DNA from 4 places in the Providencia hangzhouensis genome. Region 2 is predicted to be linked to each of the others. Evidence: predicted binding sites of a transcription regulator. Region 2 holds the regulator's gene; each other region holds the start of a gene.
What was found. The regulator Fur, encoded in region 2, represses iron uptake genes when iron is present. The targets are predictions, from matches to a motif close to ATAATAATGAGAACNACTATCAA.
Positions count from the first base shown of each region.

Region 1 (7,693 bases), 1.6 Mb from region 2:
CTGCCCTCCTGGCGTATTTACTGTTATTTCATCATCAACCTGTTTACCTATCAAGGCTCGTGCTACGGGAGAATCAATTGAAATCCATTGTTTTGTAGGGTTGAATTCATCAGCACCGACGATACGGAATATTCTGATATTTTCATTTTCATCTTCTAGTTTAACCCATGCTCCAAAAAACACACGGCCTTCTTGGCGAGGATCAGGCTCGATAATCCTTAATTGATCCAATCTTTTGGATAAGAAACGGATGCGTCTATCAATTTCGCGCAACCTTTTTTTGCCGTAAATATATTCTGCATTTTCTGAGCGATCCCCTTGAGCTGCGGCCTCTGAAACAGATTGAGTAACCCGAGGACGTTCTTCCTTCCACAGGTATTTCAGCTCTTTATCTAATGCATCCCAACCTTCACGTGTAATTAAAAGACTTTTAGTCATAACCTTTGAATATTAATCAGTGAAACCATAATTATAGTATTTTATAGAACATAATCTGAGACTTTCCTACCAATAGGCTCAAATTCAGTCTGGAAATTCTCGTTACCACCAAGTATAACAGTGCAGTAAATTTTTTAACTGTTCTTTCAGTAGGTATTTAAACTCGACATGAATGAAACTCTAAGCCAAATTATTGCAGCGGAACTGCAAGCCCAGCCGAAACAGGTTTTTTCTGCCATCACACTATTAGATGAAGGGAATACTGTCCCGTTTATTGCACGTTACCGTAAAGAGGTTACCGGTGGGTTGGACGATACTCAGCTTCGCCAGCTAGAAAGCCGTTTAGGGTACTTGCGCGAATTAAATGACCGTAAACAAACCATTCTCAAATCGATAGAAGAGCAAGGTAAATTGACTCCAGAGCTTGCCTCCGCTATCGACACTACGCTTAATAAAACCGAACTTGAAGACCTGTATCTTCCTTATAAACCGAAACGTCGCACCCGTGGGCAAATTGCTATCGAAGCAGGGCTTGAGCCTTTAGCGGACACCTTATGGAATGACCCTAGCCAATCACCTGACGAACTTGCAAAAACGTATATCGATGCAGATAAAGGTGTTGCTGATGTCAAAGCCGCCTTAGATGGTGCTCGTTATATCCTTATGGAGCGTTTCGCCGAAGATGCGGCACTTTTAGCGAAAGTTCGTGACTATATTTGGAAAAATGCCCACCTTGTTTCTGTTGTTGCAGAAGGTAAGCAAGAAGAAGGGGTAAAATTTAGTGACTATTTTGAGCATCACGAGCCTGTTGCTCAAGTCCCTTCTCACCGAGCGCTTGCGATGTTCCGTGGTCGTAACGAAGGAATTTTACAACTTTCATTAAACTGTGATCCGCAGTTCGATGAACCGCCAAAAGAAAGTTACTGCGAAGAAATTATCACCCGCCATTTAGATATTCGTTTAAATAATGCTCCGGCTGACCAATGGCGTAAAGCCGTGATCAGCTGGACATGGCGTGTCAAAGTATTACTGCACTTAGAAACAGAGGTCATGAGCTCACTGCGCGAAAAAGCTGAAGAGGAAGCTATTAACGTGTTTGCTCGTAACCTTAGTGACTTACTGATGGCGGCGCCAGCGGGAATGCGTGCCACCATGGGCTTAGATCCAGGTTTACGTACTGGGGTGAAAGTCGCAGTTGTGGATGCGACAGGTAAATTAATTGCGACGGATACGATTTATCCGCATACCGGACAAGCCGCAAAAGCGGCAACCATCGTTGCGGCACTTTGCCAAAAACATAACGTCGAATTAGTAGCGATTGGTAACGGCACCGCTTCTCGTGAAACGGAACGTTTCTTTGCTGAAGTACAAAAACAGTACCCTGAAGTCACTGCACAGAAAGTCATTGTCAGCGAAGCTGGCGCTTCTGTTTATTCCGCTTCTGAACTTGCGGCTTTGGAGTTTCCTAGCTTAGATGTGTCTTTACGTGGTGCCGTATCTATTGCTCGTCGCCTACAAGACCCGCTTGCTGAATTAGTGAAAATTGATCCTAAATCCATTGGGGTTGGCCAATATCAGCATGATGTTAGCCAAACTCAGTTAGCGCGTAAACTCGATGCGGTCGTCGAGGACTGTGTAAACTCCGTTGGTGTTGATTTGAATACCGCTTCTGTTGCCTTACTGACTCGCGTTGCCGGTTTAAGCAAAATGATTGCGCAAAACGTGGTGGACTGGCGCGACCAGAATGGCCAGTTTAGTGATAGAAAACAGTTACTCAAAGTTGCACGCCTTGGGCCAAAAGCCTTTGAACAATGTGCGGGCTTCTTACGTATCACCAATGGTGAAAACCCGTTAGATGCTTCTACTGTTCACCCTGAAGCTTACCCGATTGTTGAAAAAATTCTTGAGTCAGTCCGCCAGCCGCTCAAAGAAATTATGGGTAACTCACAGGTGCTTAATGCCTTGAGCCCACGTGACTTTACTACTGAGCAATTCGGGGTTCCAACTGTCACTGATATCATTAAAGAACTGGAAAAACCGGGTCGTGACCCACGTCCTGAGTTTAAAACTGCCACCTTCGCAGAAGGTGTAGAAACGATGAATGACCTGACTTCTGGCATGATATTAGAAGGCGCAGTCACTAATGTGACCAACTTCGGCGCTTTTGTGGATATTGGTGTTCACCAAGACGGCTTAGTTCATATTTCTTCACTTTCAAATAGTTATGTCGAAGACCCACACAAGGTGGTGAAAGCGGGCGACATTGTTAAAGTAAAAGTGTTAGATGTTGATATTGCACGCAAACGTATCGCTTTAACGATGCGTTTAGATGAGCAAGCGGGGGATTCTAATAGTTCTCCTCGCCGTGCCGCCCCTGAACAGGAAAAAAATACGCGTAGAACACCTCAATCAAGAGGAAGTTCACGCCAAAACAACGCATCTTCAGGTAATAGTGCCATGAGTGATGCCCTTGCTGCTGCATTTGGCAAGAAACGTTAACTCTGTTAATAGGCATCGTAATGTACCTGTTGTGGTGCCTATTTCAATAAATAATGCTGTAATTAATTACCCCAGCCAATATATTAGGCATAATTAAACCCTCTCCCCCGTTTACCCCACCATTATTTTTGCTAACGAAACACCGCAAACTCAATGCTTCGTTGATCCATATCAAGTCAAATTGACGAAAAAAGAGGCTAAATATAATAAAAGGTGGATGATTATGATTCTCATTGTTAATTAGATTTATTGTTGTTTGGTGGTCTCGTTACCTGAGCAATTGTAATCATTAACAATTGTCATCGATATCATTATGAATTAAATGATTAGGAAGACACTATGGCAATACTTCCTCAATGCAGCTACAAAATACTTGGTTTCTCCCCAGAAATCAGTCCTGCATACCGACAAAAACTGCTTTCACTCGGTTTACTTCCGGGTTCTGTCTTTAAAGTGGTGCGTTTAGCGCCTTTTGGCGATCCTGTACAAATAGAAACTCATCGTGTCAGCTTAGTGCTACGCAAAAAGGATCTCGCCCTACTCAACCTAGATGAAGCGACCACCGCTTAAGTATTTCTTTTTTATTATTGGCAAACACTATGAAACGTTTAACCATCGGCTTAATTGGTAACCCCAATGCAGGCAAAACGACCTTATTCAACCAGCTCACAGGGTCAAGACAGCGTGTCGGTAACTGGGCTGGGGTCACTGTTGAACGAAAAGTCGGTCGCTTCCATACAGATGACCATAAAATCGAGCTCGTTGACCTACCTGGCACCTATTCTCTGACCACGATTTCTGAACAAACCTCTCTCGACGAACAAATCGCCTGCTACTTTATTTTAAGTGGTGAGGCAGACATGCTCATTAATGTTGTCGATGCGTCTAATTTAGAACGTAACCTTTATCTGACATTACAATTAGTCGAGTTAGGCGTTCCATGTATTGTCGCCTTGAATATGTTGGATATCGCTCAAAGCCAACATATTGATATTAATATCGCTGAATTAGAAAAACAGCTCGGCTGCCCTGTGATCCCAATGGTTTCAACTCGAGCAACTGGTATCGATAAACTGAAAAAAGCCATTGATACACATCCACAAAATAGCCAGCAAGCCCTTGTGGAATATCCACCCCAATTATTACAGGCAGTGGATTCATTATCTGAACAAATTTCAGCACAACAATTTAGCCACCAGCAACGCCGCTGGTTAGCATTACAGATCCTCGAAGGGGATATTTATAGTCGCCAACGCGCTGAAGTATCTGAAGGGCAATTACTGGCGATACGCCAAACACTGAAAGAAAGCTTAAACGAAGAACCTGAATTACTCATTGCCGACGCACGTTATCAATCTATTGCCACAATTTGCAATGCTGCGATTAACAATAGTGCCGCTGAACCAAATCGACTAACACAATCACTGGATAAATTTATTCTGAGCCGTTGGCTCGGCGTACCAATTTTCTTGTTTGTGATGTATTTGATGTTCGTCTTAGCCATCAACATTGGCGGCGCCTTACAACCCTTCTTTGAAGGCGCATCAGAAGCGATATTTATCCATGGAATTCAATGGCTAGGTGATTATTTCAGCTTCCCTGATTGGCTAACTATTTTCCTTGCTCAAGGTGTTGGTGGCGGTATTAACACGGTTTTACCGTTAGTGCCACAAATCGGGATGATGTACCTGTTCCTTTCAATACTAGAAGACTCGGGTTATATGGCGCGAGCGGCTTTCGTAATGGACCGCCTCATGCAAGCACTAGGTTTACCGGGTAAATCCTTCGTGCCTTTAATTGTCGGTTTTGGTTGTAACGTACCATCCATTATGGGTGCCCGCACGTTAGACGCACCCCGTGAAAGACTAATTACTGTATTAATGGCTCCGTTTATGTCTTGTGGTGCAAGACTGGCCATTTTCGCCGTTTTTGCTGCCGCTTTCTTTGGCAAAAATGGGGCAAGTGTGGTCTTTTCTCTCTATATTTTAGGGATTGTTGTCGCTATCTTAACTGGGTTACTACTAAAACATACCCTCATGCGTGGCGAAGCCTCTCCATTTATCATGGAACTTCCGGTTTACCATGTGCCACACATCAAAACACTACTGATTCAAACATGGCAACGCCTCAAAGGCTTCGTGGTACGTGCAGGTAAAGTCATCATCGTTGCCAGTATCTTTATTGGTGCATTAAATAGCTTTTCTTTCTCTGGTAAGCCTGTTGATAATATTAATGACTCCGCACTGGCTTCTGTCAGTAAAGTCATAACCCCTGCTTTACAACCTATTGGCGTGCATGCTGATAACTGGCAAGCGACCGTTGGGTTGATTACCGGGGCAATGGCCAAAGAGGTGGTAGTGGGAACACTAAACACCCTGTATACCGCTGAAGCCATTACTTCTGAGCCGTTTGATGCAGAATCTTTCAATTTATGGGAAGAACTGGGAGATGCGGTTTCTGAAACTTGGGATAGCTTAAAAGAAACCTTTACCTTAAGCGCGCTATCAAACCCTATCGAAGCTAGTAAAGGCGATGGAGAGATGGAATCCGGCTCAATGGGAACCATGGCAGCAAAATTTGGTTCAGGAATTGCAGCTTACAGCTACCTCATCTTCGTCTTGCTGTATGTGCCTTGCGTCTCGGTGATGGGGGCTATCGCACGTGAAACCAATAAAAGCTGGATGAGTTTCTCCATTCTGTGGGGTTTAAATGTGGCTTATAGTCTTGCAGCTCTATTTTACCAAACAGCGACTTTCAGCGAACACCCACAAAGTAGCTTGATTACCATTACTGCGGTTATCCTGTTCAACCTTGCCTTGTTTATATTCTTACGTCGCATGCGTAGCCGCGTAACCTTGAATATCAAGAGCAAAACCGCAGAGCAATGCTCTGGCTGTTCAAGAGATGCTTGCCACTAAGGAATGAAACGATGACCAGCTTGCTACAAATAAGAGATTTAATCGCCTTATATGGGCAAGCTGACATCGCACTACTTAGTGAGCAGCTAAATACGCCAATCCCATTAATTAAAGCAATGGTTGAGAAGCTAGTCAGTTTAGAAAAAATTGAACAAGTCGATATCAGTGCTTGTTTAACAGGCAATAGCTGTAAAGGTTGCCCTGAAAGCACTGATTGCGCTCATTTTGTGTATAAAATCAAATAATAGAGACACCACAAAAAATCAGCCCCAAGTTAGGCTGATTTTTTTTATTTATTCCTCGGTACGACTTTGAAAATCCAACAAGTATTCGCAGAACTCATCAGGATGAGAAATAAATGGCGCGTGAGCGCTATTGCGCATAATCACGGATGGCGAATTCGGATACAGCTCATCTAAAATAGGCACTATTTTGCGCGGTACCAAGCCATCGAGATAACCATAAATGCGCAAGAAAGGAATAGGTAACTGTTTTAATTCATCCCGCAAATCTTCGGTACGTAATGATTCAAGCCCTGCATTTAGTGTTTCAACAGTTGGAATAGGCTGCTCAAGTACCACTGATTTCAAAGTTTTTGCATCATTTCTTGCACTTTCAGTGCCTAAAGTTTGCAATGCTAAAAAACGCTCGACGGTGCGATGAAAATCAGCCGAAAGTTGCTGCTCGAAACCTAATAAAACCTCTGGCCGGATCCCTGCCCAACCGTTTTCTTCTGCTTTAAAGCATGGGGAAGAAGCAACGGTAATTAACCCTTTGACTTCATAAGGATGGTCAAGCGCAATACGGCTTGCAACTAGCCCACCAAGTGACCAACCGAGCCAAATCGCGTTTTTAGGGGCTTGCTCCCACAAAATATTCGCCATCGATTGAATATTCATGGGGGAGAACCCTTGGCTACGTCCGTACCCCGGCAAGTCAACCAAATGAACCCGAAAGTGCGAAGCGATTCGCGGAATAATTGTTTGCCAGACTTGTGCATTCAATCCCCATCCGTGCAGCAACACAAGATCTTGTTTACCTTCACCAACGGTCTGCCAATATAACTTTGCCATCGTTACACTCTCTTCATTCATTTATTCGTCAACTCGTTTAACAGGACTCTACTATGCTAACAATGGAGGGGGGCTGCTGGCTATGCCATCAATCACTAAAATTACCTCATCAAGGTGTTTGTAGTTTTTGTCTTGAAGGATTACCTAAAATGCCAACCTGCTGTTTGCGCTGTGCTTTACCCTGTGAACAGCCTACCATGGAGTGTGGACGCTGCCTAAAAAACCCTCCTGCATGGCAGAGAATTATCACTGTAACCCCATACCAAGCCGCTTTACGCATGTTAATCCATCGGTTTAAATTTCAAAAACAACCTCAGCTTGCTTTTACTCTAGCTCGTATCTTTGCGTTATTTTGGCTCACGGGTTACCGCCAACAAAAATGGCACAAACCGGACTTAATTGTCACAATTCCATTGCATCGCCGCCGTCTGTTGTGGAGAGGATTTGACCACATGGCATTAATAGGCGAAAATTTATCCAGATGGTTAAATATCCCCTATTCGCAAAATTCATTATCGCGTAGTCGTGCTACACTGGCACAGACAACACTAAAACGTGAGTATCGCCAAAACAACCTAAAGGGAGCATTTACCTTAAACGACTCGGTTTCAAACCTACATGTTGCTGTTATTGATGATGTTATTACAACAGGTTCCACGATGAATGCCGCAGCACAATTGTTGATTTGTGCGGGAGCACGTACTGTTGATGCATGGTCACTGTGTCGCACCTTGTAGGAAAGGGGTAAATGGGCGTATTATAACC
Region 1 covers NZ_CP135052.1:222,268-229,960, reverse strand. Annotated here, with positions in the region: gene greB (transcription elongation factor GreB) at 1-438, opposite strand, end outside; gene PZ638_RS01010 (Tex family protein) at 607-2,937, shown strand; gene feoA (ferrous iron transporter A) at 3,277-3,507, shown strand; gene feoB (Fe(2+) transporter permease subunit FeoB) at 3,537-5,855, shown strand; gene PZ638_RS00995 (FeoC-like transcriptional regulator) at 5,867-6,100, shown strand; gene bioH (pimeloyl-ACP methyl ester esterase BioH) at 6,149-6,928, opposite strand; gene PZ638_RS00985 (DNA utilization protein GntX) at 6,982-7,665, shown strand.
Region 1: the regulator Fur is predicted to act here: its motif matches at 3,155-3,177, upstream of feoA (ferrous iron transporter A).

Region 2 (7,693 bases):
CGTCAAAGAATTGCACTTGCGCGCGCTTTACTCACCGAACCAGACATTTTAATTCTCGATGAAGCCACTTCTGCGCTCGATTACGAGTCAGAAGCTGCCATTATGGAAAATATGCCTTTAATTACGCAAGGAAGAACAGTCATTAGTATTGCTCACCGACTCAACACGATTATGCATGCTGATAGGATATGTGTTATTTGCCAAGGAGAAGTACACGAAATGGATACACACGAAAACTTGCTCAAATCAAATGGCTTATACGCCAATTTATGGCGCCAACAAACGCAATAACACGGATAAAAAAGCATCACACCTATAGCAAGTGGTGCTTTTTTACTAAAAGCGCTCATTTTACAACCGATTAAACCAAATCATCGTAGATGAAGCTATAGCACAAGGGGATTAGCTAGGGTATCATGGCGCGCTGAATTACTGGCACACCCTTTTAGCAGTTATAGACATGGCAAAAGAACAAACGGATCGAACTACACTAGATTTGTTCGCTGAGGAACGAAGGCCTGGGCGACCTAAAACAAGCCCGCTATCACGGGATGAACAACTGAGGATCAACAAACGCAACCAACTGAAACGAGATAAAGTGAAAGGATTGCGTAGAGTTGAATTGAAACTGAACGAAGAAGCTGTCGTGATATTGAATCAGTTAGCTGAAGATAAAAATATAAGCCGTAGTGAATTGATCGAAGAAATTTTGATGTCACAACTTGAGCATGTTAACACATCAATACTCAAATAACGTTATCTTGATAAATCACACAAATTTGACAGACTTAGCATCATTTTTTCGCCAGAATAAGGCGTAATATTCTATCTATTTTCGTTCTAAATGGGCTCTAGAAGGCGAATTTTCACCTCTAGTCCTCTTAGAAAAACAAGAGGTTAATCACTTTATGGCAGTCATAGGCATTTTCTTCGGAAGTGACACAGGTAACACAGAAAATATTGCCAAAATGATCCAAGAAAGATTGGGCAAAGATGTAGCAGAAGTTCACGATATCGCAAAATGTAGTAAAGAAGATATTGAAGCTTTTGATATTCTACTTCTCGGTATTCCAACTTGGTATTATGGTGAAGCTCAATGTGATTGGGATGATTTCTTCCCTACTCTCGAAGAAATTGATTTCGAAGGTAAACTTGTCGCCTTATTTGGTTGTGGAGACCAGGAAGACTACGCTGAATATTTCTGTGATGCTATGGGTACGATCCGCGATATTATTGAGCCTCGTGGTGCTGTTATTGTTGGTCATTGGCCAACAGAAGGTTATCACTTTGAAGTATCCAAAGGTATGGCAGATGACAACCACTTTGTTGGTTTAGCTATTGATGAAGATCGTCAACCTGAGCTAACTGATGAACGTGTTGATGCATGGGTAAAACAAATCTCTGAAGAAATGTCTTTAGCTGAAATTTTAGGCTAATAGATCATATAAAGAAACCTTACCCATAGATTGCACCACTGTCTTGTACAAAATGAATCACCTAAGCCAGTGGCGTAATCTAAAATAACCGATAAGGTATCCTAATAGGATAGGTTCTCAAGAGATTATCAAAATAATGAGACAATGCATGGTTTCTATTTTTATTTTCCATGCCTATAATTGTAAATCAGTTTAGAAGACAACTGTATTGATGTTAAAAATGTCTCATTATTGTTAAATTTATGATTTAAGATACAGGACAAACCCGCATGACAGACAACAACAAAGCATTGAAAAATGCTGGACTCAAAGTCACTCTTCCAAGATTAAAAATTTTGGAAGTACTTCAAGAGCCTGAGTGCCACCACGTCAGTGCGGAAGATCTCTATAAAAAGCTGATCGATATGGGCGAAGAGATCGGGTTAGCAACCGTATACCGCGTGTTAAACCAATTTGATGATGCAGGTATCGTAACCCGTCACAACTTCGAGGGTGGTAAATCTGTATTCGAGTTAACTCAGCAACATCACCATGATCATTTAATCTGTTTAGATTGTGGAAAAGTGATTGAGTTTACTGACGAATCCATTGAAACTCGCCAAAAAAATATCGCTGCTCGCCATGGCATTAAACTATCTAACCATAGTTTATATCTATATGGTCATTGCGCAGATGGTGATTGCCGTGATAATGCTGACGCACACGAAGCAAAAGAGTAATAGTATTCAACCATCGCTGATAAAACGTAATGGTTAAAAATACCAAAACCCTGATAATAAACTTTATCAGGGTTTTTTATTTTAAATATCCATATTTTTTTCACTCAATTAGTGATAATTTATGATGAATAACTTAAATTTAACTATTTATCACTACAATTTTTAGTTAATAAAAAATTTTCCTAGAAACTATAATAGTTGCAATTCAAATCAAAACCCTTATATTATTTCACTGATGAATATATTCTATCATCTAGAATTATACTTATATATCAAAGTGGTATATAAATAACATTATAGATGTTTTCTAATTTTTCATACTATATAAAAATTATTTTATTTCCTTTCTATTATTTTAACTATAATTTAGAAAGTTGATGATTCAAATGTAGCCATAAAGTTAAAATACACTTTAAATGCACAATTACATTTATTGACTAAACTAATTACGTATTTTAGTAATTTGTAAGAGATTATCTGATGAAAAAAACATATCTTTTTCTCAACACAAGTTTTTTCTTCTGGTTTCTTACTTTAATAGGGTGGTTTTTTAGCTATTTATCTATCACCTTATTTTCGTTCGTATTATCAGTGCTATTCTTGATCTTATACTTCAATCAAAAAAAGGTAAGTAAAATGTTCACCAAAAGACAAAACAAGCCCACGCCTACATCGACGTCCCCTTCTATAAGTAATGAGCCTGAAGTGACTGCAAAGATAGAAGAACAAATTACACTATCAACGCCTACTATTAGTGAAGAAAAATCGAATACGGTTATCTCTAGGGACGTTATTTTTGAAGGGAATATTACCTCTAATGAGCAAGTACATATCTATGGAAAAGTCATTGGAAATATAACAGGAAAAGATAATACTGTTAAAGTCATGTTAAACGGCCAAGTCACGGGAAATATTACCTGTAAAGAGCTGGTAGTTAATGGGCGTATTGAAGGTGAGTGCTTATCTGATACTATTTGTATTGAAAATAATGGCGAAATCCACGGTACTATCCATTACAGTAGCTTATCGATTAAAAAGGGTGGGGTTTTATCTGGCCATGCTCAAATTAAAAATCCTCCTCATCAATCGGAAAAAGTTACCATATTAAAAGATAAGCTAAAACAAGACGCTATCATACCCAATGAAAGTGTAAATAACGCTTCTTTGTAGTCACCATAAAAATAAGGTGAATATACCCACCTTATTTTCAATTTTTATATCAGTATTTACACTTATTAAAACATCTCATTAATATTAAAATATATAGCAAACCTCTTTCCTATCTAGGCAAATGACTGCCATAGTTCCCCTATAGCAGTCATTTGTTACTAAAATATTTTCTACTCTAGAATACAGTAAATGGCATCATTACCATAAACTTAATATCTTTTTCATCTTGGAAAATATTTCCATAACCACCACCATAACTCGGAATATCTGTATGATTATCATATTTGGTAAAATGTAGCTTAAATAGCGTATCTTTTGCTCTACCTGACTGCACGGTATATAAAATATCAAAGTTCCATGCACTTTCTTTTAAGCGTACATCTTGAGCATATTGGCTATTCGTACTTGGTTTAGCATCCCAACCATAAATATATGAGGTTCCGACTTTCCATCCAGCTAAATCCCAATTTTTTAAATCATACATAACACCAGCCATAACGGCTTTTTCATTATTAGCATTCCAGTCTGAACGGCCATCCCACCAAATATCCATGCGGCCATTTGATGTTGCCCAACCAGGGGTCATACGCTGTAGGAAATAACCTTGATTACCTTTAGCTTTTACATAGGTTCCCTCTAATTTAAAATCAAATTCATCGTAGGTGTAACCTAATGTCATCGCTTGCAACCAAGCTAAACCGTCATAAACATCATTAACTCCGCCGTCTGAAACTTTGTCTTTTGCCCCATAAAATTGATAAGACATACGTAAATCACGGTCTACAACAGGAACAGCATAGGAAACCTTGGCAAAATATTGGTCCATATAGCTTTTTGCTTGCCCATATGCCCCTTCAAGAACTAAGTTGTTTTTAAAGTCATATTTGAAACCAATTGATTGTAAATAGCTGATCCCAGTTTTACCATCCGCTTCACGAAAATCATACATACTGCGGTACCAAGGTGCTTTATAGCGGTCGGTCCACATATAGGACATGCTGAGTTCACCATTTTGCTCAAAATCAAACACCCCGCCCACCTCTAATCCACGGTATGTTCCAGGCATATAACTCCAATGGGATGCTAATAGCGTTTGCCCCGTTGGTTGAATATAGCCGCCTCTCCCCCAGAAAGGGCCATATTTCAATTTTGCAGCCGCTTTATAAAAAGTCACACCACTACGATCCCCTGTCCATTTTTCATCCCAACGTGATTTTGCGTCACTAAAACCGATTTCATTTGGTGCAGCAGGCCCACTGTTCGATAGCTCAATAGCTGTAAAACCCGCTAAATCAAGCCCAATAATGTCCTGAAAATAGCCGGATGAGAAATCTAGGCTGGCATTAAACGTTGAGTGTTTAAGATTATCCGCATACTTTTTATATTTATCACTATTAGAGTCTAAATCTTTACGTGAACGATCTCGTTGCCAGTAGTAAAGGCCACCAGTAAGTTTTGAATCTTCAAAAAATTGCTCCGCATGCATGATTGGCTGGTAACCAATAGGTAGCATCGCTATTGCGATTTTTAAGACGAGCAATTTCCTGCCAGTATTGACATTTTTATTAACCATTCTTGTATTCCTCTAATATTTTTTAATTTTATTTTTCGGCCGAAATACGATTTAACTTTCCATTTAAATCTAAATATTCACAATGAGTTATGCCTCTTGCGATGTATTTAGCCTATTTTTTGCAACGCGAATTATCAACACAGATACAGGCTTTGTTGCCAAAATATGATCAACGACACATTAATTTTAATTAATTGCCATTATCACCAGTGATGACCTTGCTAAAAATAAAATGTAATAAATTGATAAATATAAAAAATATAGAGAGAATACACATAAGAAAGGGTTCAAGATAAAATCAATAAATTAACTGTTTGTACCTTAATTTTTCCTATTTTGTAGGAATTCTCAAAGTTCTATCACCACATTGACCTAATTGCCTTAAAAAAGCTCAGATTACTGAGTCAAATAATTAGGATAAATGTTGTTGTACTGAAAAATAACATACGTAAGTATAAAATTTCTTAACAAACAATAAAGCTAACGGGGTACAGGCTACTGCACCCCGCTGTATTAAATTAACACTTGTTTTGATAATTAATATTTTTCGAATAATGCCTGAATTTGCTGAGGATCTTTAGTCTGAGTTAAGGCTAACTGAAGCAATACACGCGCTTTTTGCGGGTTCAACCTTTCTGAAGCAACAAAACCATATAAGTTATCATCCACTTCGGCATTTCTTGTCGTATAACCTGTTGGTACACGACTTGAACGAACGACAACCACGTCTTCTTTCGCTGCTTTTGCTAAAGCGTCAAATACCGCTTTATACATATTACCGTTACCCACACCTGCGCTTACAACCCCTTCAACCCCTTCTTCTCTCAAAGCTTTCACCGGAGCCGCTGATGCATTGGCATAATTGTAAACAATGCCTACCGCAGGGAGCTTTTCGAGTTTACTGACATCGAATGCCGCTTTGTCACCACGAGGTTGCGCTGCTTGGAAATAAGTGACTTTACCATCATGAATAAAACCTTCTGCTCCACCATTAACTGCATCAAATGCCTGTACTTCAGTGGTGCTCATTTTCATCACATTACGGCCTTGCACGACTTTATCGTTCATTGCCATCAGAACACCGCGCTCTCCAGCAGACTTATCCGTCGCTAAAACTACTGCATTATACAGGTTCAAAGGACCATCAGCGCCCAAAGCTGTTGAAGGACGCATTGCACCAACCAAGACAATTGGCTTTTTACATTGCGTGGTTAAATCAAGGAAAAATGCCGTTTCTTCTAAAGTATCAGTACCATGAGTGATTACAAAACCATCTGTTTTATCGCAATCTTGGTTAATTTTTTTCGCGAGGCTCAGCCAGACTTGGTCATTCATATCTTGTGAGCCAATATTCACCAATTGCTCACCACTTAAATTGGCAATTTTTTTGGTTTCTGGCACTGCATTAATTAAAGCATCAATCCCTACTTTACCCGCTTGATAACTGGAAGATGTGGCTGAATCACCGCCACCTGCTATCGTTCCCCCTGTCGCCAATACTGTAATATTAGGTTGAGCGATAGCGGATACGGCAAACAGTGAAACCAATGTCGCCAAAAGCGCTTTATTTCTGTTTTTCATCCTATTTTCCTTTCATTAATAAACTTCAGTTATTATGTGGAATTATGCTGAATTTTATGTGACCTATACAATTATTTTAGGATAAATAATGAATTTTAAGATGATTTATCTGTGAATAAATAAAAAGCGTGAGGCTTGCGACAAAAATCCGTATCATAGGCCGTTTGAAACACTCTATTCACAAGTGACTGACAATGAGCCAAACTTTTATTCCCGGCAAAGATGCCGCTCTTGAAGATTCCATCGATGCATTTCAAACCAAATTAAAGAAATTAGGGTTTGATATTGAAGAAGCCTCTTGGTTAAACCCTGTACCCAACGTTTGGTCTGTACATATCCGCGATAAAGCGTGCCCTCTTTGCTTTACTAATGGTAAAGGAGCGAGCAAAAAAGCCGCATTAGCCTCAGCGCTTGGTGAGTATTTTGAGCGTTTATCAACGAATTACTTCTTTGCGGACTTTTACCTTGGTAAATCTATCGCTGAAGGGGATTTTGTTCATTACCCTAATGAAAAATGGTTTCCACTAACCGAAGATGATAGTTTACCTGAAGGGTTATTAGACAATCGTTTGATTAAATTTTATGACCCCGATAACGCCTTAGCCGCCAGCCAATTAATTGACTTACAATCCGGCAATGAAGAACGTGGTATCTGCGCCCTGCCATTTACCCGCCAATCAGACAATCAAACCGTATATATTCCAATGAATATCGTTGGCAACCTATATGTTTCCAACGGAATGTCTGCGGGAAATACCGCCAACGAAGCGCGTGTACAAGGCCTTTCCGAAGTCTTTGAACGCTTTGTTAAAAATAAAATCATTGCTGAAAGTATTAGCTTACCGGCTATCCCTGCTGACGTCATGGCTCGTTATCCTGCGGTAGTTGAAGCCGTTGAAACCTTAGAAAAAGAAGGTTTTCCAATTTTCTGTTATGACGCATCACTAGGCGGCCAATACCCTGTAATTTGTGTGGTCTTGTTCAATCCACAGAACGGGACTTGTTTTGCCTCATTTGGTGCTCATCCTGACTTTGGTGTTGCCCTTGAACGTACAGTCACCGAATTGCTACAAGGCCGTGGCTTAAAAGACCTCGATGTATTTAATGCACCGACCTTTGATGACGAAGAAGTGGCTGAACACACAAACCTTGAAACTCACTTTATTGATTCAAGCGGTTTAATTAGCTGGGATTTATTTAAAGATGATGCCGAT
Region 2 covers NZ_CP135052.1:3,146,412-3,154,104, forward strand. Annotated here, with positions in the region: partial or broken gene PZ638_RS14305 (type I secretion system permease/ATPase) at 1-291, shown strand, start outside; gene ybfE (LexA regulated protein) at 461-754, shown strand; gene fldA (flavodoxin FldA) at 909-1,436, shown strand; gene fur (ferric iron uptake transcriptional regulator) at 1,706-2,155, shown strand; gene PZ638_RS14325 (bactofilin family protein) at 2,792-3,325, shown strand; gene chiP (chitoporin ChiP) at 3,501-4,898, opposite strand; gene ansB (L-asparaginase 2) at 5,436-6,479, opposite strand; gene ycaO (30S ribosomal protein S12 methylthiotransferase accessory factor YcaO) at 6,674-7,693, shown strand, end outside.

Region 3 (7,693 bases), 420 kb from region 2:
TCATCCACTCTAACTGTTGCTCAGAAAGCTCGCCATGAGGTACATCTTGAAGTTGGCTATCAAGCATCAAGATTTGCCACTCATCACCAATTAAAACTTGTTTAGCGCTTGAAATCCCAGCAATTCTGAGTGTTTTGACCATAGCCGGTGGATAGTCATGATTACCAGGAAGCCATACGCAAGGAGCAGGAATACGCGCAATACCATCCGCAAAATGCTGATAAGCTTGTGGTGATTGGTCTTGAACTAAATCCCCTGTCGCCACAATTAAGTCGATTGGGAGATTTTCCTCTGAGATAGCATCAAGTACCGCCTGATAGCTACGGTAAGTATTTACCCCTAAAAGCGTATTTTCTGTATTAGCAAAAAGATGCGTATCAGTAACCTGTAAAATTCTCACAACTTTAGAGTTCTTTGCAGTCACTTCAAGCTGGCTGTCCAAAAGTATTCCTTTTCTTAAATATTATTTAGTACCTAATCTATTCATTACAACTATATAAAAGCTCAACATACTTACAACTATCTTAAAGCTTTACTTTCTAACTTTCTGATAATCAGCACACACTTCATCAGATTAATCGTTATTTAACACAGTTTCATCCACTTTTCATGAAGTTTTTGATAGTGAAGTTGTAACCATTGAATCGCTATCACTGTTGCTGCATTATCAATTGTGCCGTCTTCAACCCATTGAAAAGCTTGCTCTCGACTAACCACATGTACGCAAATATCTTCATTTTCTGACGCTAGCCCATGAACACCTTTCGCTTGGCTGCTATCAACTTCACCGATAAATACATGCATACGTTCAGTCGTACCGCCAGGGCTAGAAAGATAACTTACCGCTTTTTCAGTGCGACCAATAATAAGCCCAGCTTCCTCAACGGCCTCACGACGAATAACCTCTTCCGGTGATTCGTTTTGCTCTATCATTCCAGCTACTGCTTCAAGTAACCAGGGTGTTTCACTAGTCTCAATCGCTGGCAACCGAATTTGTTCAATTAAAACAACACTATCTGCTTTCGGGTCATAGGGTAAAACCACGCCAGCATGGCCGCGTTCAAAAACTTCACGGCGAATTTCTTTACTCCATCCCCCCGCGAAAAGGCGATGACGAAATTGATATTCAACCATTTGAAAAAAACCGTTAAATAATTTACGCTTGGATATAATTTCAACATCATTTTTGCCGTATTTAATTGGCTGCTCTATTTGTTTTGTCATTTCATTCTCCAAACCCAATTATTCCATCTTAAGGAAATAATTGTGGATTAAAACAGTTTTTAAGGTTTTTTAACCTTAGATGAGGTAATGTTTAATAAATTGAGACAAAATGGCACAAAAGGCTACCGTTAATAGAAGTGATACTCTGTTACAATAAGCGCCATTATTCAAATCAAAGAGCAACGTAGTGTCTGTTTTTAATAACTGTCTCTAAAACGGATAATTTAATATCTATCGCCTAGTTAGGCATGGTACGTTTTAGGCAACAGACTCAACTTAATTTGCTGTTTAATCAAGGAATCAAAATGAAGAAACTGCTTCCCCTTTTAATTTCGATGAGTTTTGTGGGTCTCAGTACCAATAGCTATGCAGAAGATTTACTACAGGTTTACCAAAAATCCAAAGAAAGTAACCCTGAATTAAGAAAATCATTAGCTGAACGTAATCAAGCTTTTGAAAAAATTAATGAATCTCGCAGCCCATTATTGCCACAATTAGGTTTAGGTGCAGGAGCTAGCTACGGCAGTGGTTACCGTGACGCAAGAAATACTGAAAGCACAGGTTTAAATGCTTCACTGAAACTCACTCAAGTTGTGTTTGATATGTCGAAATGGCGTCAATTGACTATCCAAGAAAAAACCGCGGGTATTTCTGATGTCACATACCAAACAAGTCAACAGCAATTAATTTTAGATACTGCAACTGCGTATTTTAATGTGTTAAAAGCGATTGACGCGTTATCTTATATTGAAGCAAATAAAGAAGCCGTTTATCGCCAATTAGACCAAGTTACACAACGCTTTAACGTTGGCCTTGTTGCCATTACCGACGTGCAAAACGCCCGTGCAAACTATGATAGCGTTATTGCACAAGAAGTCGCTGGCCGCAATGATTTAGAAAATGCGATTGAAAAACTGCGTCAAGTCAGTGGCGTGTACTACAGCCAACTTGCTTCTTTAAATATCGACCGCTTTAAAACCAATGAGTTGGGCGATATCAACGCTATCCTAAAAGAAGCAGAAGAGCGTAACCTCAGCCTATTAAGCGCACGTTTAGCACAAGATGTTTCTCGTGAAAATATTCGCTTAGCAGAAACAGGCCACATGCCAACAGTTAACTTAGATGCATCAACATCAGTCACAAATAGTTACCAACACGGCAGCGGTTATAATACTCCATATGGTGGTGGTGCGACCAACAGCTATAATGGTCAAAATAGCATTGGCTTAAATTTAAGCATTCCACTGTATACTGGTGGCGCAGTCAGTTCTCAGGTTGAACAAGCACAATATGGTTTCCAAGGTGCTAGTGAACAACTAGAAAGCGTTTACCGCAATGTGATTCAGTTAGTTCGTTCATCATTTAATAACGTATCATCGTCAATCAGTAGCATTAATGCCTACAAACAAGTCGTTGTTTCCGCACAAAGCTCATTAGATGCGATGGAAGCCGGCTATCAAGTAGGAACTCGTACCATTGTTGACGTGTTGACAGCAACAACTGCGCTATACCAAGCGAAACAAAACCTGTCTAATGCACGTTATGACTACATGATTAACCAACTGAATATCGAATTTGCTCGTGGCACATTGAACGAAGACGATATTGCCCGCCTAAATGCGAATTTAGGTAAAGAGATTTCAACCTCTGCAAGTAGTATTATTCGTAATACCAACGCGCCAAAAATGAATTAAAACTCTTAGTTTATTTGAAAATGATATAATGGCCCGCTTATATAGCGGGTTATTTTTTGAAGGAAGCCAAGTAAATCGTTTAGAATTGCTAATTTGCACTAATTGAACCGCTTACAACCCCTTTTCATTAGCCTCTGGCACAAATTCAGTTAATTCTCACTCTTATTACTGCGCGCTAGAGCAAAAAACAACCAATAGTTAACACATTGATATAAAATAAAAATATTATTTTTCCCTTTAACTAATACCATGCTAAATAGGAAAAAATAGCAAAAAGTTATCAAAATGATAAATTCAGCTCATTTCTCCTATATTTCTGCTTTAATTTTCAGCGTTTATCCCCTATCCTAGAGCTAACATCTAAAAACATCTTACTTAATTAAATTCAGGGTAATTACCATGACCATGAAGCGTACCAAAGATATTAATCAGAGCGCCTTCCGTAAGTCTTGGCGTTCATACCGTTTAGCGCCTGTGGCTGTTGCGGTCAGTGCCGTATTTATGCTTTCCGCTTGTGAAGAAAGTGATGAAACCGTCTCATTGTACACAAACGCACAAGACTGTAGCCAAGCGAACCCATCACAAGCAGAACAGTGCACTATCGCCTACAATAATGCGCTACAAGAAGCCGCTAAAACTGCACCTAAATATGAAACTCAAGCTGACTGTATTGCTGAGTTTGGTGAAGCTATGTGTACTCAAGCTCCGGCTCAAGCAGGTATTGCAGGCACTAGCTCAACAAATGGTGAACAAACGGCTCAAGCACAAAGCAGCGGCGGTAGCATGTGGATGCCATTAATGATGGGTTATATGATGGGCCGTATGATGGGCGGTAGCGCTGCATCACAACCATTATTCAGCTCAAAAAACCCAGCTAGCCCTGCCAATGGTAAGTTTGTTGACGCTTCAGGTAAAAGCTATGGCCCTGCTGTTGCAGGTGGCCGTTCCATGAGCGTACCAAAAACAGCCATGGCACCTAAACCACCAACAACTTCAACAGTTACCCGTGGCGGTTTTGGTGACACCGTAAATAAACAAGCGATGGCACAGCGTTCATCTTCTTCTGCAAAATCAACCTCTTCTTCCCGTTCGATGGGTGGTTGATAAGTAATGAAACGAGTTCCTATAGTAGAGCGCCCAAACTGGCGCGAAAAAGCTTCTGAGTTTGGCTTTGAATTTCATACTATGTATGGTGAGCCCTACTGGTCAGAAGATGCGTATTACCAATTTACTATGGCACAAATTGAAGAAATAGAAGATGCAACCGAGCAGTTGCATCAAATGTGCCTAAAAGTGGTTGAACGTGTTGTTGAAAGCGATGAGTTAATGGCACGTTTTCAGATCCCTAAGCATTGTTGGGAATTTGTTCGCAGCTCATGGAAAAGCGAACAACCTTCGTTATATTCTAGGCTTGACCTCGCTTACGATGGTATTAACCCTCCTAAGCTTTTAGAAAATAACGCGGATACTCCAACCTCATTATACGAGTCTGCATTTTTCCAATGGATCTGGTTAGAAGATCAAATTGAAGCAGGGAAATTACCTGAAAATGCCGATCAGTTTAATAGTATTCAAGAGCAATTGATCGAACGCTTTACGCAATTAAAAGATCAGTATGGTTTTCGCTTGTTGCATATGTCTTGTTGCCGTGACACTGAAGAAGATCGCGGTACCGTTCAATATCTACAAGACTGTGCAAATGAAGCGGGTATTGCCACTGAATTCTTATATATCGATGAAATTGGCCTAGGTGAAAAAGGTGAGTTTTCGGATACCCAAGATCAGGTGATTAGCAACCTGTTCAAGTTATATCCATGGGAATTTATGCTAAGAGAAATTTTCTCGACTAAATTGCAAGACGCTGGCGTACGCTGGTTAGAACCTGCATGGAAGAGCATCATTTCTAACAAAGCCTTATTGCCTATGTTATGGGAAATGTTCCCAGATCACCCAAATTTACTGCCTGCCTATTTTGCGGATGGCAAAACCCAGCCAGAACTCGAAAAATACGTTATTAAGCCATTATTTTCTCGTGAAGGCGCTAATATCCGTATTATCGAAAATGGTAAGGAAATTGCAGCCGCAGACGGCCCATACGGCGAAGAAGGTATGATTATTCAACAGTTCCATCCACTTCCACAATTTGAAGGTAACTACACCTTAGTCGGAAGCTGGTTGGTGAATGATCAACCTGCGGGGATCTGTATTCGTGAAGATAAAGAACTGATCACTCAAGACTTATCACGCTTTTATCCACATACGATCATCGACTAATCGTATTTAACGTTAAAAGGAAAGCCCAAATATAGCAATATGATTTGGGCTTTTTTGTTAGTCAATTCTATAGCAGAAAACTTACCCTACCTGAATAGACAACATACTTAACGATGCTGACACAATTCCCTCAATCGGTGTACTGATCTCTTCTTGCCCATCCCAAGTTCCTAAAATAGGTAAAATAGGCAAGTAATGTTCTGGTGATGGGTTCGATAATTTGCCATCCTCCCGTTCTAATCCTTTAGTCAGTGGGTGAGGCGTTTCATGACTTTGCAGATTGTCATATACAAATTTTTCAAAAGATATTGCCCACGGGTACGGCTCAGCATGAGAGTTCTGCCAATTCATCGCCCGTAAATTGTGGACAACATTGCCACTGCCCATAATCAGCACGCCTTTCTCCCTTAAAACACTCAATTTTTTACCGAGTTCATAGTGCCAAGTGGCGGGCTTGCTACCATCGATACTCAGTTGGATCACGGGGATATCCGCTTCTGGATACATACGCAGCAAAATTTCCCATGTACCGTGGTCTAATCCCCACTCTTGTTCATCAAGGTAAATTGGCTCAGGGGCGAGTAATGAAACAACTTGCTGAGCTAATTCAGGAGAACCAGGAGCTGGATATTCGATTTGATACAAGGCTTCGGGGAACCCGCCAAAATCATGAATCGTTTTTGGTTTTAACATCGAAGTCACAGCAGTACCGCGCGTATACCAATGGGCTGAAATCACCAAAATTGCGCGTGGCCGAGATAAGGCTTTACCGAGATTTTCCCACGCTTGAGTGTAAGGGTTATCCTCAATCGCATTCATAGGGCTACCATGACCAATAAAAATGGCAGGGATCTTATTTTTTACCATCGAAGTATTTACTGACATGATGATTTCAACTCCAACTCAATTAGTTTCTCCCTACAGCATACGCTTTCCAGCAAAAAACACAGTGGGCTAATTATGAGTATGATCATCAAAAAAATTGAAAAGGCCACGAGGTGTGCAACTCAGTGGCCTTTATAACATTCTATATGCTTAACAGACTATTTATTACCTAAATAACTAAAACCATTACATTAGATAATATTCAAGATATGACGAGAAAAAAGATTAGCTCGCTTTCTTTTCCTGCAACTGACGATACTGAACTAAGTCTTCAATCGTCACCACAGTCAAACCATGTTGCTGACCAAACGCAGCCACTTCTGGGGTACGAGCCATAGAACCATCATCATTGGTTAACTCACACAGCACACCGGCTGGCTTGAAACCTGCTAATATTGCTAAATCGATAGACGCTTCAGTATGACCACGACGCGTTAATACCCCGCCTTCACGGCCACGCAGAGGGAAAACATGTCCTGGATGATTAAGGTCTGAAGGAACGGCGTTATCTGCAATTGCGGCGCGAATAGTAGTGATACGGTCTGCGGCAGAAACTCCTGTCGTCACACCTTGCGCGGCTTCAATGGTCACAGTAAAACCTGTTTGATTTTGGCTCGTATTGTTATCTACCATCATAGGTAGTTCGAGTTGCTTGCGGCGCTCTTCAGTAATACAAAGGCACACGATCCCACTGCTATAACGAATGGTAAATGCCATTTGCTCGGCGGTCATAGTTTCTGCTGCAAAAACTAAATCGCCTTCGTTCTCACGATCTTCATCATCAAGAACAAGAACACCTTTACCTTGGCGTAATGCCTCGATAGCATTTTCAACACGTTCGATAGGATTGCCAAATACAGAAAGTAGCGAATGATCCATGGTAAAAAACCTCTTAAATAGTTATTAACTAGTTACCAGAATCAAGGCAGTCTTAGGAATACGAGAAATGGTGAATATATAAATAGCCAATAAAAGGCATTTACCTATTCAGGTATGCAGAACACTATTGTGCGTAATCGCACAAACATGCAGATACTGTTAATTCTCTCCCATCCGGACTATAACCGTCGGCCCCAGATTCACACTGGGTCTGCTGACCTTTACCATAAAAATGATAAAGCGCTCGCGGGCTTCATGCGTGATGCATGTTTACCGCCGGTGGGGACTTTCACCCCGCCCTGAGATATACGCAATTAATATAACGCCAATAATTCAAGTTCGCAACGATGATAATCAAAATTGGCGAATGACTCACACTTTTAGCCAAAAAATATGAATAAAAACTTAGAGTTATCAAGGTTAATTTCACTACCGGCTCTAAACCTCTCTCTAAATAATTCAAGCTAGCGCAAGGCAGCAAGAGGTATTAAACTAGTCCCAACAATTCACAACAATATTTTGATAAACTTAAGGACCCGCGAAATGCTCGATCCGAAAAAAATTGAACAAGTTGCCCGCCAAATTCAAGGCGCTTTACCACAAGGCGTACGCGATTTAGGTGAAGATTTTGATAAAAAACTGCGTTCACTGTTACAATCACAACTCGGCAAATTAGACTTAGTCAGTCGTGAAGAATTTGATATTCAAACTCAAGTCTTATTACGCACCCGTGAAAA
Region 3 covers NZ_CP135052.1:3,567,696-3,575,388, forward strand. Annotated here, with positions in the region: gene cpdA (3',5'-cyclic-AMP phosphodiesterase) at 1-442, opposite strand, end outside; gene nudF (ADP-ribose diphosphatase) at 586-1,224, opposite strand; gene tolC (outer membrane channel protein TolC) at 1,530-2,918, shown strand; gene PZ638_RS16220 (DUF1190 family protein) at 3,318-4,022, shown strand; gene PZ638_RS16225 (glutathionylspermidine synthase family protein) at 4,029-5,192, shown strand; gene ygiD (4,5-DOPA-extradiol-dioxygenase) at 5,274-6,077, opposite strand; gene ribB (3,4-dihydroxy-2-butanone-4-phosphate synthase) at 6,303-6,956, opposite strand; FMN riboswitch at 7,115-7,267, opposite strand; gene ubiK (ubiquinone biosynthesis accessory factor UbiK) at 7,500-7,693, shown strand, end outside.
Region 3: the regulator Fur is predicted to act here: its motif matches at 6,147-6,169, upstream of ygiD (4,5-DOPA-extradiol-dioxygenase).

Region 4 (7,693 bases), 930 kb from region 2:
TTCTGCGTAGGGCCATACGTGTGGCATTCACCGCTTTAACAGATGCGATTGCATTACGCTCAATACAAGGAACTTGTACTTGACCAGCAACAGGGTCACAAGTTAGACCTAAATTGTGTTCCATGCCGATTTCAGCAGCGATACAAACTTGCTCAGGGCTACCGCCAAATAATTCGGCCAGACCAGCTGCAGCCATAGAGCATGCTACACCGACCTCCCCTTGGCAGCCAACTTCAGCTCCTGAAATGGAAGCATTCATTTTGTATAAAATACCAATGGCGCCTGAAGCTAAGAAATAACGCATATACAGCTCTGGCGTTACCGGTTCTATGCAATGATTATAATACGCTAAAACGGCAGGTACGATACCACACGCACCGTTAGTCGGTGCTGTTACAACACGGCCGCCTGCTGCATTTTCCTCATTCACTGCTAAGGCATACATATTGATCAGGTCAACCACATTCATCGGATCATTAGATAGCTTACTTGATGAAGTGACCATTCGGTTTAGTGCCGGTGCACGGCGAGGAACACGCAATGGGCCCGGCAATACACCTTCGGTGCTTAAACCACGCTCAATACAGGCTTGCATTGTCTGCCATACATCAGCGAAATAGGCTTCGATCTCTTCTTTAGAATGAAGATCTAACTCATTTTTCATCATTAAGCTAGAAATCGAAAGGCCTGATTTTTTACAATTTAGTAGTAGCTCTTCAGCAGAGTTAAATGGATAAGAGACCGGTTTGCTATCAAGAGTAGATTCGCCAAAATGCTCTGCATCGACAATGAAACCACCACCAATGGAATAATAAGTTTTGGTGTAAATTTCTTCATTACCTGCAAAAGCATGAATTGTCATGCCATTTTCATGCAATGGCAGGTTGTCTTGACGAAAATTCATGCCACCCTCATTAGGGAAGTCAACGACCTGAAGACCATTCGCTAATGATAACTTTTCTGTTTCTTCTACATTTTTGATAAAAGTTGGGATGGATTCAATGTCGACAGTGGCAGGTAAGTTACCTGCTAGCCCCATAATAATGGCGATATCAGTATGGTGCCCTTTTCCAGTAAGCGATAATGACCCATAAACATCCACAGAAATACGAGTGACGTTAGGTAATAAATTTTTGCTTACTAAATCATCGACAAATTCTTTCCCAGCTTTCATTGGACCAACGGTATGAGAGCTTGAAGGGCCTATGCCCACTTTAAACATGTCGAAAACGCTTATCACGCAGGACTCCTTAAAAAAAAGATGAAAATGTAGTGCATTATTTTAAAAGGCGCTACTTTACTGTTATTTAGTAGTGTTAACCAGTAAGTTTAAAGTATTTTTTGAAATAAGGTAGTTGCTGAAGGGTAATTGATTGTAAATAGCACAAAATGTCTGTGATGTGGCTAAAAAAGCGACAAGTGGTAGAGATATATTTTGTCATATATGACGTGATATTTTGTCATCTTAAATAGATTTTACTGCAATAGTAACATTGTATGGTGAAAAGTTGTGTTAAGTGTTAATCCAATTGCAAAGCAAGTTGGTGAATAATTGAAGCGGTTAACCCCCAAACTAAATGCCCCTTATACCAATAAAAAAAGATGCGGTTATGCCGCCCTGAACGGTTAATATCGACATATTTATGGCGTTGTAATGAAAGGGCATCAAATAAGGGAACTTCAAAGATAGCAGCGACTTCACTAGGGTTGGCTTGATATTGAATGTTATTTGGTACCAAACCGACGATTGGCGTAACTTCATAGCCACCATAACTTTGCAAGGGGCTTAACTGACCCAGTACCGTGACTTTTTCAGGAGGGATGGCCACTTCTTCATATGCTTCACGCAGTGCGGTATTCACAAGCGTACCATCCTCCGGGTCACTTGCCCCTCCTGGAAATGCGACCTGGCCTGCATGGGAGCGTAAAAAAGGAGAGCGTTGTGTGAGAAGTAATGTCGGATTGGGTTTATTGATAATGGGCAAAAGAACGGCTGCCGATTTACCCGCCTTAGGTCCAGACTGGCGGGTAGCCGGCAAAGTAAACTGAAAACGATTGATAAAGTTATTCAGTTCAGTCATCGTTATTGAGCGCTCCTAATAAAGGTAAAATCAGGCTTAATTTATCAAAGGTTTCTTGGTACTCTTTGTCTGCTTGGCTATCTGCAACGATACCACCGCCAGCCCAACAATAAACCTGCTTTTTATATGTCAGTAAAGTACGAATAGTAATATTGCTGTCCATATTACCATTGAAACTAATATAGCCGATTGCTCCACAATAGCCATGTCGGCGATGGGGCTCTAATTCTTCAATTATCTCCATTGCACGCACTTTTGGTGCGCCGGTTATTGAACCCCCAGGAAAACACGCTCGTAATAAATCAGTTGCACGGTATTGGCTATCTAACTTTGCCGTGACGGTACTAACCAGATGATGTACTGCCGGGAAAGCTTCAACAGCAAATAATTCAGGAACACTGACCGTGCCCGGTTTGGCAACACGACCAATATCATTGCGTAGCAAGTCAACAATCATCAAGTTTTCTGCGCGGTCTTTGACTGAATTAGCCAGTTTTTCAGCTTGTGCAAGATCATCTTGTTCATTATCTAGGCGCGGGAGCGTTCCTTTTATTGGGCGGGTTTGAATATCCCCATCTTGCAGAAAGATAAAACGTTCCGGTGAAATACTGATAACCGCATTTTCGGGGAGACGTATAAAAGAAGAGAAGGGAGCACCATTACGCTCAAGTAGCGCTAAAAATGCATTCCATTCATCTCCTTTATACTTGGCTTTAAACCTTTGTGCTAAATTGATTTGGTAGCAATCACCATTACGTAAATATTCATGGATGCGCGCAATATTATGATGATATGTCTCTTCAGACATATTAGATTTCCATGCCGAGGTTAATTGGAATTTGTTTTTACGGCCCTTTTTTTGACTATGTAGCCAAGCTAACCGAGCATCAACATCATCATAACTAATTAATGTAGTTGTTTTATTATGGTGATCAACGATAAGTGCCCACAAGTAGATGCCAATCGCCATGTCTGGAAATTGTAGTTCTGTGGTTGAAATTTCAGGTAATCTTTCAATGCGCCGGCCTAAATCATAACTCCAAAGGCCGAGGGCACCGCCGTTGAAGGGACATTCGGTCTCTTCCTGGTATTTCGGTTGGTATTTATCAAGCAACCCTTGAAGAAGTTCAAAAGGATCTGATTCAGAAACGATAGGGGCCTGATTTTGCTCTGAGATAGTTGTTTCAAGCTGATAAGTCGTCAGTGTGGCAATAGGGTCAGCAACGATAATATCAAAGCGATTATGTGAGTGTTTTGCATTGCCTGAATGCAGTAACATCGCCCATGGCTGGTGTGCCAGTGGGGTAAAATAATCAATGGCAGTGTTTGGGCTATAAGGTAATTGGATTTTTTTGATAACCATAATGATGAGTCTAAATTTCCGCAAGTGAATCAATACAGATTAACATATATTCTTATCTTAATAATCGAAGAGATGTTAAAATGTTAACTATTGATTTTAGTCTTTTATTCATGAGGTTTAAACCATGTTTTCTGGTATGCCAGCACTTAATCACCAAGAACAGCAAGAAGCAGTTGAAAAAATTCATCAATTGATGGCGGAAGGTATGAGTAGTGGTGAGGCAATTGCATTAGTTGCTCAAGAAATTAGAGAAAAGCACCAAGGTAAAGAGCAAATCCATGTTCGTTTTGATGATGAAAATTAATAATCTGTAAACATACTATTAACATCCATGCATAAACCTGATAGATTAATATTAGTTAAGTCATTCTATTTATCAATGAAGACTAGATAATAACCAGAAGATAACTGGTATCTGATAGGCTGAAATATGCCGCTAAACTAATCAAAAATCTTTACCTAGTAATAGGTATCGGAGGATGGTATGGAAGCGAATCAAAAAATTGCTGTAGTTTTAGGTACTTGTGCGCTGGTTTTTAGCTCTTTTGCGTTAAGCGCAAATAATGAAGAAGGTAAAGCAGCGCCTTTCGTCAGTTGTGGTACGTTAACTGAGCCACAAATTGCAGCACAAGTGAAAAGCGATTTTATGCATAATCGTTTACCTCGCTGGACAGATGAAAAAGCGGCTTTAGGCAAGAAAGCGGTTGCATGGGTCAATGATAGTGAAGTCACTAAAACCGAAACAGGCTACAGGGTACCGTTAGTTGTTCGTGGTGCAAAATCTGACTTACATTATTCAGTCGCGGTAGACTGCCAAAATAATACAGTGACATATAATACGGCGAAATAAATTTTTTAATCTTGAGAATCAAGGGGTAACCATTAAGGTTATCCCTTTTTTGTATCATTTCTTTTGTGTCTTCGTGAGACTAGCGATTTCGTGGTTCATAAGGCATACGTGCAAAGTTTTGCGACAGTTGTCGGTAGTAGACTAATCGCTCCCTGAAATACTCCCTTAAGTGCTCAGGTTGTTCTCGCTCAACAGCTTCAGCAATGATGGCAATGTTATAGCGTTCTTTAAATGCAACACCGGAAGCTAAAAGGTCGACATTGACCTTATCCATTTCATCTTTAGGCAATAAAGCAAGATTATGGCTCATATTTGATCTCTACTGTTAAATTCATACGCCATTATTGTAACTGGATAATGAGAAAAAATCTCAATACCTTAATTGGAATAATGAAAAACAATAGTTAAATTTCTCTATTTATATATTAGTAATTAAGGGAAAAAACAGGGAAAGATAATGAGATTGATTATTATTGTTTTTAACAAAAGTTATTAATTATCAGTAAATTGGATTTTTTTGTTTTAAGATTGTTTTAGGGTTTTAATTGTTTTAATACTGTGCATAATATACTCATGAATAATTAATCGATAAGGCATAAATATGTTAACTACAGATATGGTCAAAAAATTAAACGAACAATTAAACCTTGAATTTTATTCTGCAAATCTTTATTTGCAAATGAGCGCTTGGTGTAGTGACAAAGGCTATGAAGGTGCTGCAGCGTTCTTAAAAGCACACTCACAAGAAGAAATGGAACATATGCAGCGTTTATTTGATTACCTTAGTGACACTGGGGCATTACCCCTGTTAGGGCAAATTGCAGCGCCACCAGTTGATTTCAAATCAATTAGCGATGTATTTCATCAAACTTATGAACATGAGCAATTAATTACTCGTGAAATTAATAAATTGGCTCATTTAGCAATGACAACACAAGATTATTCTACATTTAATTTCTTACAATGGTATGTTGCAGAGCAACACGAAGAAGAGAAATTATTTAAATCAGTACTGGATAAACTGGATATGGTGGGTGAGTCTGGTAAGGCACTATTCTTGTTAGATAAAGATTTGAAAAACATGTCAGCGGCAACACATGTTTAATCTACACGCCAGTAAGTAAATAGAAATATCGTTTTATCTCCATGTAAAACATAAAGACCTCTCTAGGCTTATGGGCATGAATCCTGCAATTCAATGTTCATAAGTCTTTTTCTTTTCATTTTGTGTGAAAACTCACAGGATAGGCCGATAAAACCCATTTTTAAGCAGTAAAATGGTTTGTTTTCCGTATAATGATTGGTAATTATTCTAAATTCACCTGCAAATTAAGAGGTTACTATGCCAATTAACCCTATTAAATCTTCATGGCGCAAACTTAGCGCAGTCGCAGTTCTTTTTTTAGGTATGTCTTTCCAACAGGCATTTGCACATGCGCACTTAAAAGACCAACTTCCTGCTGAAGGTACGGCAGTAGAGCAAGCCCCAGAGTCTATCTCATTAAGCTTTTCTGAAGGCATTGAAGTTAATTTCACTAAGGTCAGTATTATCGGGCCTGAAAATAAAATAGTGAAAACCGGTAAAGCAATGTTAGACCCAAGTAACGATACAAAAGTGATTGTCCCTGTGGAAGACAAGCTCGTTGCTGGGAAATATGACGTTAATTGGAGCGTCGTTTCTGTCGATGGACACAAAACAAAAGGAACGTATAGCTTTACAGTGAAATAATATGTCACTAGAAGCTTTTTATACCCTTATTCGCTTTATTCATTTTATCGCTGCAATATTGATGTGTGGAATGTCAATATTTGCAGTGGTACTTAGTCGTGAGCCATTTAATTATTTGCTCAGCCGCTATTTGAATAAAGGTATTTTCTTCTGCGCCATCGTTACCGTGTTAACAACTTTTGGTTGGATGCTTGCACAAGCAGGCCTGATGGGAGATGGTTGGCAAGATAGTATCGATTTGGATATATGGCAAGGGGTTTTAGGGACGTCATTCGGTCAAGTATGGCGTTGGGAACTTTTGTCATCTGTATTATTGTTATTGGTTTTATTTGTAAAACCAATCCAATTGCGATTGAAACTCATATTGGTTTTTTCAGTGATCCTACTTGGTTTGCATGCTTTTATTGGGCACGCGGCTATGCATGATGGCTTACTCGGAACCCTCCACCGCATCAATCAATTCATTCATCTTATTAGTTCAGCCTATTGGTTTGGCGGTTTGTGGCCATTTTTAATTTGCATTCAATTTTTACGCAATAAAAAAGAAATGGTCGAAGGGATGGATAAACACATTGTGAATACCATGATGCGTTTTTCGCGTTATGGCCATATCGCTGTTGCACTGGTTATTATTACAGGGGTCATTAGCGCAATAACGCTCTTACCTGGCTGGCCATTAAACTATTCAGGGTCTGAATACCAATCACTACTTTGGTTTAAGATCATTTTAGTGGGAGGAATGCTTCTATTGGCTATTATCAATCGCTATTACATCGTGCCGATTATTAAGCAAAAAGGGCGGGTCAACACCCTAATTATTAACAGTTGGGTTGAGTTACTGTTAGGGACTATGGCTATCCTTTCGGTGGCGATTTTTGCAAGCTACCAGCCAATCTAGCTAAACTTTTATATTTAATTGATAATAACGCGAAGATATCTTTAATGTTTGATAAGGCACTACCATGAAATTTAAACTCATTATTTGCACACTGTTATTGGCTGGTACCGTAAGTACTGCTTTTTCTGCACCGTTAACATCCGTGAGTAAGAAACAATTTGGAGATGATTGGCCATTTACTCGTGAGGAGGTCATGTTAGAGTGCCGTCATAATGGGGCTTTGGTCGTTATTAACCCTGCGACATTAATGCAATATCCATTAAATGATATAGCAACTGAATTGATGAATAAAAAAGAAATTAAAGCACAGCCTATTGATGTGCTGCTTAAGCCTATCGATAGCACCAAGACAGTTGTGGAAAGAATATTACCTATAAAAGAAGCCGCTGAAAAGTTGTGTGTTAGCAACTAAGCTGATAGCAAAGTAAAACCATTAGAGCATAAAGGAAGTGGTGAATTAATAAATTATCATTGTTATTCAATTAGTTGATTGATTGAAAGGTTTGAATGATTAGGTGAATAGGTTTAACCTATTAAACAAATAGTTCAATATTATAAAATCAAGAAATAAATTGTGTTAATAATATGTGAAAATATTGATAATAAACATGGTAAGAACGTGCATTGAAAGCTAGTATTAGAGTGTACTTTGTTACGTCTCAATGGCAATTTTAGCGCACGGCTCTGCCAGAGCCATTTCCCAAGGCCCGGTAATCGGAATCTACCAGGCCTCTTTTTTTGCCTATTATTTTGTTAGTTCTCATTTCATATC
Region 4 covers NZ_CP135052.1:2,219,402-2,227,094, forward strand. Annotated here, with positions in the region: gene PZ638_RS09955 (L-serine ammonia-lyase) at 1-1,240, opposite strand, end outside; gene PZ638_RS09960 (CoA pyrophosphatase) at 1,521-2,081, opposite strand; gene pabB (aminodeoxychorismate synthase component 1) at 2,074-3,444, opposite strand; gene PZ638_RS09970 (YoaH family protein) at 3,569-3,748, shown strand; gene yebF (protein YebF) at 3,929-4,294, shown strand; gene PZ638_RS09980 (DNA polymerase III subunit theta) at 4,374-4,604, opposite strand; gene ftnA (non-heme ferritin) at 4,896-5,399, shown strand; gene copC (copper homeostasis periplasmic binding protein CopC) at 5,637-6,023, shown strand; gene copD (copper homeostasis membrane protein CopD) at 6,025-6,921, shown strand; gene PZ638_RS10000 (YebY family protein) at 6,986-7,333, shown strand.
Region 4: the regulator Fur is predicted to act here: its motif matches at 4,746-4,768, upstream of ftnA (non-heme ferritin).